DNA from 4 places in the Serratia sp. OS31 genome. Region 3 is predicted to be linked to each of the others. Evidence: predicted binding sites of a transcription regulator. Region 3 holds the regulator's gene; each other region holds the start of a gene.

Region 1 (3,129 bases), on a different contig from region 3:
GAAGACTACCGACTAAGCGAGGCAGGCCTAACGGCACTTACTCGGTTAGGCGTCGACTGTTCCCCTGCGCCTTCGCGAAGGCGCTTCGCCTGCGGCTGTCTGGACTGGAGTGAGCGCAAGGCCCACCTGGGTGGCGCATTGGGCGCCGCGCTGCTGACGACTTTCATCAGTCGCGGCTGGATTAAGCGCCAGTTGGAAAGCCGTGAACTACAGCTCACCGCCAGCGGGAAAAAAGCGTTGAAAGCACATTTTGACCTCACGGTTTAACCCCACGGCAGGGTAGTTTTGGTGCAATACTCAATAGGCAAACCGTCAACCCGAGGACTCTCCATGCTCAGTCAAACCCAATTTCCCATCACCAAACTGTGGCCGGCGCAGCATCCGGAACGGCTGCAGCTCTATTCGCTGCCCACGCCGAACGGGGTAAAAGTTTCCATCATGCTGGAGGAGATCGGCCTGCCGTATGAAGCTCACCTGATCGACATCGGCAAAAACGAAACCTGGACGCCAGAGTTTCTGTCGCTGAACCCCAACGGCAAGATCCCGTCCATCATCGATCCCGATGGCCCCGGCGGCAAACCTCTGCCTTTGTTTGAGTCTGGCGCTATCCTGCTTTATCTGGCGGAGAAAAGCGGCAAGTTCCTGCCGCAGGATCCCGCCCTGCGTTACGAAACCATCCAGTGGGTGTTTTTCCAGATGGCCGCCGTTGGCCCGATGTTCGGGCAGCTCGGTTTCTTCCACCGCTTTGCCGGACGTGAATACGAAGATAAACGCCCGCTCGAGCGTTATAAGAATGAGTCCAAACGCCTGCTGGGCGTACTGGAGAGTCGGCTTGAAGGCCGCGACTGGATCATGGGCCAGGATTACACCATCGCCGATATCTCGCTTCTGGGTTGGGTACGTAACCTGATCGGCTTTTACGAAGCCCGTGAGTTGGTCGAGTTCGATAGCTTCCCGCGGGTAGGACAATGGCTGGAGCGCGGTCTGGCCCGTCCGGCAGTACAACGCGGCTTGAATATTCCCGCCCGCAGCGAATAATGGATAGCCTGGGATAGCCGCCCGGCTATCCTTTTTTTCCCATTTACCGTCATAAAACTGTCATACCTCTGCACTACCCTCCTTCGTAACAAATTGATGCCAATTATAATTTTGTATTTCGAAAAGGAGCTTTCCCCCTATGCAGCAGTCCCTTTCCCTGATCGCCGGAGCTGTGTTATCCGCCTTACTCTGTTCCACCGCCTTCGCCGATGAAACCCCGGTCAATACCGCCGGACTTTCCGAGCGTGCGGCTCGCGGCAATATCGTTGAACCCGGCGGAGCACGTCGCCTGAGTGGCGATCAAACCGCTGCATTGAAAGCTTCGTTGTCTGATAAAACGGTCAAGAATGTGATTTTGCTGATTGGCGACGGCATGGGCGATTCGGAAATCACTTCGGCGCGCAACTATGCCGAAGGCGCAGGCGGCTATTTTAAGGGCATCGATGCCCTGCCGTTAACCGGCCAATACACCCATTATTCGCTGGACAAGAAAACCCACAAGCCGGATTACGTCACTGACTCCGCCGCCTCGGCGACTGCCTGGTCCAGCGGCGTAAAAACCTACAACGGTGCACTGGGCGTTGACGTTAACGGCAAAGACCAGCCGACGCTGCTGGAAATCGCCAAAGCGGCAGGTAAAGCCACCGGCAACGTTTCCACCGCAGAGTTGCAAGACGCCACACCTGCGGCGCAGATTTCCCACGTCACCTCGCGTAAATGTTACGGCCCGGAAGAGACCAGTGAAAAATGCGCAACCAACGCGCTGGAAAATGGCGGCCGCGGTTCGATCAGTGAACAGTTGCTCAAAGCCCGCGCCGACGTCACCTTAGGCGGCGGAGCAAAATCCTTTAATCAGTTAGCAAAAAGTGGCGAATGGCAGGGAAAATCACTGAAAGAGCAGGCAACTGCATTGGGTTATCAGTGGGTGGAAAACCTCGATGCCCTGAACGCCGTTAACGTCGCCAATCAGCAAAAGCCGCTGTTGGGGCTGTTTGCCGCCGGCAATATGCCGGTACGCTGGCAGGGGCCGAAGGCCAGCTATCACGGTAATCTCGATCAACCGGCGGTCACCTGTCAGAACAACCCGGCACGTACGGCCGATATCCCGACGCTGGCGGTCATGACCGAGAAAGCCATCGACCTGCTGAAAACCAACAAAAATGGTTTCTTCCTGCAGGTTGAAGGCGCATCGATCGACAAACAGGATCATGCCGCCAACCCGTGCGGCCAGTTCGGGGAAACTGTCGATCTGGATGAGGCCGTGCAAAAAGCATTGGAGTTCGCCCGTGCCGATGGCAACACCCTGGTGATCGTCACCGCTGACCATGCTCACTCCAGCCAGATTATCGCCGCCGACGCCAAAGCGCCGGGCCTGACGCAAATGCTGACCACCAAAGATGGCGCGCCAATGACCATCAGCTACGGCAACTCGGAAGAGGATTCGCAGGGCCACACCGGCACCCAGCTGCGTATTGCCGCCTACGGCCCGCATGCCGCCAACGTCGTCGGGCTGACCGATCAGACAGATTTGTTCTATACCATGCGTGACGCCATGGCGATCAAGTAAGCTAACGACCCCGTCCGCTGATTAATTAAACCCTGTTCATCGTTGCTCACGCCGGCGATGAACAGGGTTTTCGCCGTTTGAAACCTCCAGACTACTGCTATATTGTGGGACCTGTATTCCTCGCAAAAATGTTCTGCCCTGTCCGTAAACAAACCAATGTGATCCCACCCGACAATAAGGATGAGCTCTTGCATTTGATTACCCTGCCCTTCGACACCGAACGCCTGCAACTGCGCCGCTTCACGCCCGACGATCTCGAAGCCTACTCGACTTACCACCGTTTGCCGGAGGTCTATCGTTATCTGTATGCCCCCACCCCGGACAACGCGCAACTGGCCGATCAGCTTGCTCAGGCGATAGCTTCGCGCTTCAGTCAGGACGGCGATATTTTTTATTGCGCCGTCACCCTAAAGGACAGCGGAGAGTTGATCGGTGAAGTGTTGTTGAAACTGGCTAACCGCGCAGCCTTGCAAGCCGAGATCGGTTATATCTTCAACCCGGCCTACGCCGGTAAAGGTTATGCC
Region 2 (3,129 bases), on a different contig from region 3:
CCTTCAGAATAAACGGCACCTTAAAGGTGATGCCGGAGAAGGTAAAGCGGTTGCCCCGATCGTCGAGACTGTAGTTTGTGATGCTGTTCGGGAAGCCCCACTGTTTCACCACCGCTGGCTTCCAGGCGTTGATTTTTTCGTCGATGTTCAAGAACAAAGTCGCCAACGTCGGGCTGGACAGGCTGCTTCGGCCGAGGCCAATGTAGTTATCGCCGCCCATCACGTCCAGCACGGTGGCGCCGTTGTCCAGGGTGCTGCGCTTCTCATTATGCAGCGCGGTCTGCGGGCGGGTGCCGTCGATAATAAAGAACAGGTTGCGGCGTTTCTGCCTGGTCAGGATGTCATAGGCGGTATTGTTCATCGCCAGGTGGTCCGAAGACACCACGATAACGGTATTTTTGAAGTACTCGGACGCCTTGATTTTGTCGATCAGCGCGGCGATATGCTGTTGACTGCAGGCCACTGCGCTCAGCGAACGGTTTTCTTTATTCTGCCAACGGAACGACTTTTTGCTGCAGCTGGCGGAGATAAAACCGTCCGGATGATGGGTGTCCACGGTCAAGGCAAACAGCGAGAACTTTTTGTTCTGCTTCGACAACTCGACAAACTTGTCGAACACCACGTCCAGCACGGTATCGTCGTACCAGCCCCAGTCATTTTTGTAGCCGGGGTCGCTGACCTGGTCGCGCAGTTCCTTAAAACCGTAGGCATGGTCAAAGCCGTGCGATTTCAGGAAGGTATCTTTGCCGGCGAAGGCCAGCTCGGCACCCTGATAGAAGTAGTTGTCGTAACCGGCGGATTTCAGTACGTCGCCCAGGCAGACGTTTTCCGGGTAAAAGGTGGATACGGCGCTGGAGGCGTTGCCGTCAAAGGGCGCAAACAGCGGGATACCGCACTGCGAAGACACCATTCCGGCAATGGTGTAACCGGTGCCGGGCAGCTGTTGGGTATTGCTGAAGTCGATGCTGTTCTCGCGGTGCTGGTTCAGTTCGTCGGCCAGGCCGGGGAAGGTCTGCTGATCGAAATAGGTTCTCTCCAGGCTTTCGGCATAGATATACACCAGGTTCGGCGCTTTGCCCTGTACGGTTTTCTTCGGCGCTTTGTAATAGGTGTCAAAGTCGGCGGTATCGCCGCTGATTTGGCTTTTAACCAGCAGCGAAATGTCCTGAAAGGCCGGGGTGGTGCCGACGGAAAACAGCGCCAGCAGCACGGCGACCAGGCTGTAAACCACGCTGCTGCTTTTGGCTTTGCGCCGCACCAGACTCCAGGTCAATACGGTGAAGATCAACGCCAGCACCGCCAGCAGGCCGACAAACGGCAGCAGGTATTTGCCGACGCCGGCGCCCTTCAGGCTGCTGGTGAGGGTGTAGATCACCGCATCGGTAATGCCGTCACCGGTAAAGTAGTTGCTGGCGATCAGCACCACGTTGAGGATCAGGTAGCTGCCCAGCAGCGTCAGCAGGGTGGCCAGCCACCAGCGGTTGGCGGCGGCCCGGGTCCGGTAGATTAAAATTGAGGCTAAAAAAAGTGCAAACGAGATTAATGCTGAAACCATCCACCGTACCCTGTCTGGTTAAAAAGAAATCTTAACTGCCCTGGCAAACGCCGCCGACCCCAGCACGACGCGAAAGAGGAAGGGTATAGCGCATTGAAAGCGCCAGGGTCAATGCGTGTTTGCGTTGCCCAGGCGCGGCAGAGTGCGAACGGTCGTTTTTGTGACAATAGTGTGACATGAATCACGCCGATGAGGTGAAAAGCGGCTGAATGTTGCTCATCCGACGTTTGGCTCTAGCCTTAATGGAGAGCGTCAACGAAACACCTTCACCCTTTGTTCAGGAGAAAACCATGCAGAGCATTCCCGCCGCCGTACTCGCTGATTTGGCCCCGCAGGGGATGCTGCGGGCGGCCATCAATCTGGGCAATCCGGTGTTGGCGCAGAAGGGGCCAGACGGCGAACCTCAGGGGGTTTCCGTGACGCTGGCCCGCGCATTGGCCCGCGAGTTGGGCGTGGCGCTGGAGTTGGTGACCTATGATGCCGCAGGCAAGGTTTTTGCCACGTTGGAAACCGGAGACTGGAATATCGCCTTTATGGCCATCGAACCGGTGAGGGCGGCACAAATTGCGTTCAGTGCGCCTTATGCGATCATTGAGGGGACCTATCTGGTGGCCCAGGCGTCTCCCTGGCAGCAGGTTGCCGAACTCGACCGGTCCGAGGTGCGCATTGCCGTAGGCCAGGGAGCGGCTTACGATCTGTACCTGTCGCGCACCTTGAAGCATGCGCAACTGGTGCGTGCCGATACCTCCGCCGACGCGATAGCTTTGTTTCTCGAACAGGGGTTGGATGCGGCCGCAGGCGTGCGTCAGCCGTTGCTGGCCGCCGCGGCGGAAAATCCGGGGTATCGGGTGCTGGCTGGGCATTTCACCGCTATCCAGCAGGCGATGGCGGTTCCGCGACAAAAAGCGTCGGGGGCGGACTATGTACGTGATTTTGTGGAGCGGTGCAAGGCAAGTGGCCTGGTGCTGCAGGCTTTGCAACGCAGCGGTCAGGGGGATGTTACCGTCGCGCCTTCTGCCTGAGGGGGGAATGGCAGGGGCGCTGCATACTGCGCCCCCGATAAAGCGAACAACGTTTAATGCAGCTCCACCGCGTACTGTTCCACCGGGGTGATTTTCTTGATCAGCTTGTTGTCGAACAGGAACTGTTCGTAAGCCTGGTAGCGGGCCTTGTCCAGCCTGGCCGGATCGGTTGCGAACAACGGCAGGCTGGCTTGCCAGGCCTGTTTGTTCAGCTCGGTATTGAGTTCCGGATGGGCTTTGGCGAACGCCAGCCAGCTTTCCTGTGGGTGGGCGTGCAGGTAGTCGCTGCCTTTTTTCAGCGCCACGAGGAATTTTTTGATTTTCGGCTCGGCCAGCGCGTCGCGGTTGGCGACGATAATCAGCTCGTCGTAGGTCGGCACGCCGTAGTCTTCCACGTTAAACACCACCGGATCTTTGCCCTGCAGTTTCAGCTCCAGCGCTTCAATATTGCGATATCCGCCGATCACCGCATCGACCTGGCCAGCCAGCAGGGCGCTGGTCAGCTGAAAGTTAACGTTGATCAGTTGGGTGTCCCTGGGGGTGAGCTTTTCA
Region 3 (3,129 bases):
AGATAAATCGGGTGCCGATGCCCTGCTCGCTGAGGATCTCCAGCCGCGCATCGTGGTGGCTGAGCGCATGCTTGACGATCGCCAACCCCAGCCCACTGCCGCCGGTCTGGCGTGAACGGGCTTTGTCGACGCGGTAGAAGCGTTCGGTCAAACGGGGAATATGTTCGGCCGCGATGCCCGGCCCATTATCACTGACCTGAAACTGCGCGCCGCTTGGCGTCTGCTGCCAGCTGACCTCAATATTAGTGCCTTTCGGCGTATGATTGACGGCGTTATACACCAGATTCGACACCGCACTGCGAAGTTGGTCATCGTTACCGAACACTTTCAACTGCTCATTCACCCGGAAGGTGATTTCGTGGTTGCCGCCGCTCAGCGATTGCGCCTCACGTTGTAACACCCGCAGCATCAGGGGGATATCAACCCGCTCGTTCATTTCAACGTTAGGCGCCGCCTCGATGCGCGACAGCGTCAGCAGTTGCTTGACCAGTCCGTCCATGCGGCGAGTCTGCTCCTGCATGGTGCCCAACGCCTTACCGCGCAGCGAACCATCCAGCTCTTCGTCGCTCATCATTTCCAGGTAACCCTGCAATACCGTTAGCGGCGTGCGCAGCTCGTGACTGACGTTAGCGAAGAAGTTGCGCCGAGCCCCTTCCAGTTGACGCATCTGGGTCACATCGCGGGCCACCATCAATAATTGCCCTTCAGAGTAGGGCATCACACGAAATTCGACGTAATGCTCGTTATTCAGCTGCAGCGTCAAGGGGCGGGAGAACTCCTGCTGTTGCAGATAGTGACTGAACTCCGGATAACGCAGCAGGTTAAGGATGTGCTGACCATTGTCTTCCGGCCAGCGGAAACCCAGCAAATGCTGCGCCAGCCCGTTGCACCAAAAGATATTGCCTTCGACGGTGGTCATCACCACCGCATCGGGCAGCGATTCCGCTCCGCTGCGGAAGCGTTTGATCAACAGCGCCAACTCACGGCGTCGACGGCGGTTCCGTTGCTGCATCTGATACAGACCGTAAAACAGCGGTTCCCAGCTCCAGCGACCCGGCGGCGGCGTCATGCTGCGGTCAACCCACAGCCAGTGGGAAAGTTTAAGTTGGTTGTAGAAATTCCATGCCAACGCCGCCAGCACGGAGGCCAGCAGCAACCAGGGCAGATAACCGAAAATCAGCCCCAGCAGTAAGGCAGGCAGGCAGAAAAGGGCCAGCTCCAGGGCCAGCCTCTTCCAGGATAGACGTTCTAACACGGCATATTCTCCAGCGCGGCGCGATCAGTAGCGCGTTGAGAATCGGTAGCCGGTGCCCCGAACGGTTTGAACCATTTTGTCATGACCACTGGTCTCTAACGCCTTACGGAGCCGACGGATGTGCACGTCAACGGTGCGGTCTTCCACATAAACGTTAGTGCCCCAGACGTGATTAAGCAACTGCTCACGGCTATAAACGCGTTCCGGATGGGTCATAAAGAAGTGCAACAGCTTGAACTCGGTCGGCCCCATATCCAGCGCTTGTTCATTAGCCATCACGCGGTGTGAGGAAGGGTCCAGGCTCAGCCCTTGCATTTCAATCACTTCTTCCACCGCCATCGGTGAAATACGGCGCATTACCGCCTTGATGCGCGCCACCAGCTCCTTCGGTGAGAAAGGTTTGGTGATGTAATCATCCGCCCCGACCTCCAGGCCGCGCACCCGGTCTTCTTCTTCACCGCGCGCGGTCAGCATCATCACCGGAATGTCACGGGTCAGGGCTTCACGCTTCATATGTTTAATAAACTGAATGCCGGATCCCCCGGGTAACATCCAGTCGAGCAACACTAAATCAGGGAACGGCTCAGACAGGCGCGTCACGGCGCTGTCATAATCCTCAGCTTCCAACGGTTGGTAACCATTCTGTTCCAACACAAAGCACACCATCTCACGGATCGGCGCTTCGTCTTCCACCACCAGTATGCGTCTTGCCATCGTCAATCCTGCCAATGTGTTAGCGATCACAGTTGATTGCGGGCGCCATTATGCGTCAGTTTTGTGACAGATTTATGAAATAAATAGCCATGAAAAAAACGGGCTGTTATGGGCAGTAAGCATAGCGGTTATTTCTAATCACACAGAAACATCATATTCCCTTTATAATCACCGCCATTACCCTATCGCCCCGGGAGTGTCATGCGCCTGATCCACACCTCTGACTGGCATCTTGGCCAGTACTTTTTCACCAAAAGCCGCGCCGCCGAGCATCAGGCCTTTCTGCGCTGGCTGATCGAACAGATCGAACAACACCAGGTGGACGCGCTGATCGTCGCCGGGGACCTGTTCGATACCGGCTCGCCGCCAAGCTACGCCCGCGAGCTGTATAACCGCTTCGTGGTGGAACTGCAGCGCACCGGCTGCCAGTTGGTGGTGTTGGGCGGCAATCACGACTCCGTGGCAACCTTAAATGAATCGCGCGAATTGCTTTCCTGCCTGAATACCACCGTGATCGCCAATGCACAGAGCGAAATCGAACAACAGGTGCTGGTACTGAATCAACGCGACGGCCAACCGGGCGCCATATTGTGCGCCATTCCTTTTCTGCGGCCGCGCGATCTGCTCACCAGCCGCGCCGGTGAGTCCGGGGTGCAAAAACAGCAGGCGCTGCAAGAGTCTATCGCCGACCACTATCACACGCTGTACCAGGCCGCCTGTGCGCGCCGTGATACGTTGGGCTTGCCGCTGCCCATCGTCGCTACCGGCCATCTGACCACCGTCGGCGTAACGACCTCCGATTCGGTGCGCGACATCTATATTGGTACGCTGGACGCCTTCCCCGCCCAGGCCTTCCCCCCGGCAGATTACATCGCGCTGGGGCATATTCATCGCGCGCAAAACGTCGCCAAATCTGAGCATATTCGCTACAGCGGCTCCCCTATCCCGCTCAGTTTTGACGAGCTGGGCAAGGCCAAAAGCGTGTTTATGGTGGATTTCGACGCGGGTGCCCTGCAGCAGGTCAGCGCATTGGAGATCCCAACCTTCCAGCCGATGCAGCTCATTAAGGGAGATTTGGCACAGATCGAGCAACAATTACGGCTGTTTGCCGATTATCAGGGTGAATTACCCGTATGGCTGGATATCGAAGTGGCGACCCA
Region 4 (3,129 bases), on a different contig from region 3:
GCATGGTTGCCCGTTATTGGTTCGAATCCCTGGCCGGTGTGCCTTGCGACGTCGAGATCGCGTCTGAATTCCGTTACCGCAAATCTGCCGTACGTCCGGGCAGCCTGATCATCACGCTGTCGCAGTCCGGCGAAACCGCCGATACCCTGGCGGCGCTGCGCCTGTCGAAGGAATTGGGCTACCTCGGTTCGTTGGCGGTGTGCAACGTGGCCGGTTCTTCGCTGGTGCGTGAATCCGATTTGGCGCTGATGACCAAGGCCGGGACTGAAATCGGCGTGGCTTCCACCAAGGCCTTCACCACCCAGCTGGCGGTGTTGCTGATGCTGGTGGCGCGTTTGGGCCGTCTGAAAGGCATGGCGGAAAGCGTTGAGCATGAAATCGTACATGGCCTGCAGGCGTTGCCGGCGCGAATCGAACAGATGCTGTCGATGGATAAAGAGATTGAAGCGCTGGCGGAAGGTTTCTCCGACAAGCACCATGCGCTGTTCCTCGGCCGTGGCGATCAGTACCCGATCGCCATGGAAGGTGCGCTGAAGCTCAAAGAGATCTCCTACATTCACGCGGAAGCCTATGCGGCCGGTGAATTGAAGCATGGCCCGTTGGCGTTGATCGATGCCGATATGCCGGTGATCGTGGTGGCGCCAAACAACGAACTGTTGGAAAAACTGAAGTCCAATATCGAAGAAGTTCGTGCGCGTGGCGGCCAGCTGTACGTGTTCGCCGATCAGGACGCCGGTTTCGTCAGCAGTGAAGGCATGACCATCATTCCATTGCCGCACGTAGAAGAAATCGTGGCACCTATCTTCTACACCGTGCCGTTGCAGCTGCTGTCTTACCATGTGGCACTGATCAAAGGCACCGACGTTGACCAGCCGCGTAACCTGGCGAAGTCTGTCACCGTAGAGTAATCCGCATCTGTTAGTGTCTAAAAGCCGGCCGTTGAGCCGGCTTTTTTCATGGCGAAATAAAATATGACAGGCGTGCGACAGTCGGGATAAAAGTTGTCATATTCAAGCGGATAGCGGCGATGGAAAGGGTTTTTTTATTGATTAATTACTGAGTGGTTTTATCTGTAACTATTTGATTTTAATTTGATAATGGTCTTGGGTTTGTTGTTGTAATATAACTGTCATATTTCGTACATTTTACTGTCACCAAACTGTCCTATTTTCCCTCCTGCAGCAATACTTACTCTGATGAAAACGACTCGAAGTCGATTTTTGAATATCCCATTAGGAGGGATTATGAAACTGATGCGTACCACCGTCGCCAGTATTGTGGCAGCGACTTTCTCCCTGACCGCCGTGTCCGCGTTCGCTGCTGCTAGCCTGACCGGTGCAGGTGCGACATTCCCCGCTCCGGTTTATGCCAAGTGGGCAGATTCTTATCAGAAAGAAACCGGCAACAAAGTTAACTATCAGGGCATCGGCTCTTCCGGCGGCGTGAAGCAAATCGTCGCCAACACCGTTGACTTTGGTGCTTCCGACGCGCCTCTGACTGATGACAAGCTGGCGGCCGATGGCCTGTTCCAGTTCCCTACCGTAATTGGTGGCGTGGTGCTGGCCGTTAATATCCCGGGCATCAAATCCGGTGAGCTGACCCTGGATGGGAAAACCCTGGGCGATATCTACCTGGGTAACGTGAAGAAATGGAACGACCCGGCGATCACCAAACTGAACCCAGGCGTCAAGCTGCCGGATCAGAACATTGCTGTGGTACGTCGCGCTGACGGTTCCGGCACCTCTTTCGTGTTCACCAGCTACTTGTCTAAAGCCAACGCGCAGTGGAAAGAGAAAATCGGCGCAGGCTCAACCGTTAACTGGCCAACCGGTCTGGGCGGCAAGGGCAACGACGGCATCGCCGCATTCGTACAGCGTCTGCCAGGCTCCATCGGCTACGTTGAATACGCGTATGCCAAACAAAACAACCTGGCCTACACCAAGCTGATTTCTGCCGACGGCAAAGCGGTTAGCCCGACAGAAGAGAGCTTCAGCGCCGCGGCTAAAGGCGTGGACTGGAGCAAAACCTTCGCGCAGGATCTGACTAACCAGAAAGGCGACAACGCCTGGCCAATCACCTCCACCACCTTCATCCTGGTGCACAAAGAGCAGAAAAACCCCGCTCAGGGCACCGAAGTGCTGAAATTCTTTGACTGGGCGTACAAAACGGGCGCCAAACAGGCTAACGACCTGGATTACGCCACTCTGCCGAACGAAGTTATCGAGCAGGTGCGTGCAGCATGGAAAACCAACGTAAAAGACAGTTCCGGTAAAGCGCTGTACTAACAACGCAGGGGCGCGTGATCTGCGCGCCCCACTCAGTTTTTCAGGGCTCAATCCAGGTTGGGCCTGCCAGGGTTAACACAGAGAGTGATCTATGGCTGAGTACAAGCCGACCATAAAAGCACCGAGTAAAAATGGTGACGTCATCTTCAGCGCGCTGGTTAAACTGGCGGCGCTGATTACCCTATTGTTGCTGGGCGGCATTATTGTTTCGCTGATCTTCGCCTCCTGGCCGAGCATACAGAAATTCGGTTTCTCCTTCCTGTGGACCAAAGAGTGGGACGCCCCTGCCGAGCAGTTCGGTGCACTGGTACCGATCTACGGCACCGTCGTCACCTCGCTGATCGCATTGATTATCGCCGTCCCCGTCAGCTTCGGCATCGCGCTGTTTCTGACCGAGCTGGCGCCAAACTGGCTGAGACGCCCGCTGGGTATCGCCATTGAGCTGCTGGCGGCGATCCCGAGTATTGTTTACGGCATGTGGGGCCTGTTCGTGTTCGCCCCGCTGTTTGCCGAATATTTCCAGACCCCGGTCGGCGACGTGCTGTCCGGTATTCCGATTGTCGGTGAGTTGTTCTCAGGTCCGGCGTTCGGTATCGGTATTCTGGCTGCCGGGGTGATCCTGGCGATTATGATTATTCCTTATATTGCCGCCGTAATGCGCGACGTGTTCGAACAAACCCCGGTGATGATGAAAGAGTCGGCCTACGGCATCGGCTGCACCACCTGGGAAGTGATCTGGCGTATCGTGTTGCCGTTTACCAAGAATGGCGTGATTGGCGGTGTGATGCTCGGCCTGGGCCGTGCGCTGGGGGAAACCATGGCGGTGACCTTCATCATCGGTAAC

The links. The regulator PhoB, encoded in region 3, activates phosphate uptake and scavenging genes when phosphate is short. The targets are predictions, from matches to a motif close to CTGTCATAAAACTGNCNNAT.
Region 1: the regulator PhoB is predicted to act here: its motif matches at 1,085-1,104, upstream of phoA (alkaline phosphatase).
Region 2: the regulator PhoB is predicted to act here: its motif matches at 1,714-1,733, upstream of opgB (phosphatidylglycerol--membrane-oligosaccharide glycerophosphotransferase).
Region 4: the regulator PhoB is predicted to act here: its motif matches at 1,149-1,168, upstream of pstS (phosphate ABC transporter substrate-binding protein PstS).

What each region holds. Positions count from the first base shown of each region.
Region 1 covers NZ_JACJFQ010000002.1:81,306-84,434, forward strand. The annotation lists gene H5P17_RS02675 (helix-turn-helix transcriptional regulator) at 1-267, shown strand, start outside; gene H5P17_RS02680 (glutathione S-transferase N-terminal domain-containing protein) at 331-1,038, shown strand; gene phoA (alkaline phosphatase) at 1,178-2,605, shown strand; gene H5P17_RS02690 (GNAT family N-acetyltransferase) at 2,794-3,129, shown strand, end outside.
Region 2 covers NZ_JACJFQ010000010.1:51,998-55,126, forward strand. The annotation lists gene opgB (phosphatidylglycerol--membrane-oligosaccharide glycerophosphotransferase) at 1-1,555, opposite strand, end outside; gene H5P17_RS10895 (ABC transporter substrate-binding protein) at 1,846-2,577, shown strand; gene H5P17_RS10900 (ABC transporter substrate-binding protein) at 2,631-3,129, opposite strand, start outside.
Region 3 covers NZ_JACJFQ010000004.1:78,464-81,592, reverse strand. The annotation lists gene phoR (phosphate regulon sensor histidine kinase PhoR) at 1-1,255, opposite strand, end outside; gene phoB (phosphate response regulator transcription factor PhoB) at 1,280-1,969, opposite strand; gene sbcD (exonuclease subunit SbcD) at 2,171-3,129, shown strand, end outside.
Region 4 covers NZ_JACJFQ010000013.1:104,949-108,077, reverse strand. The annotation lists gene glmS (glutamine--fructose-6-phosphate transaminase (isomerizing)) at 1-908, shown strand, start outside; gene pstS (phosphate ABC transporter substrate-binding protein PstS) at 1,245-2,285, shown strand; gene pstC (phosphate ABC transporter permease PstC) at 2,377-3,129, shown strand, end outside.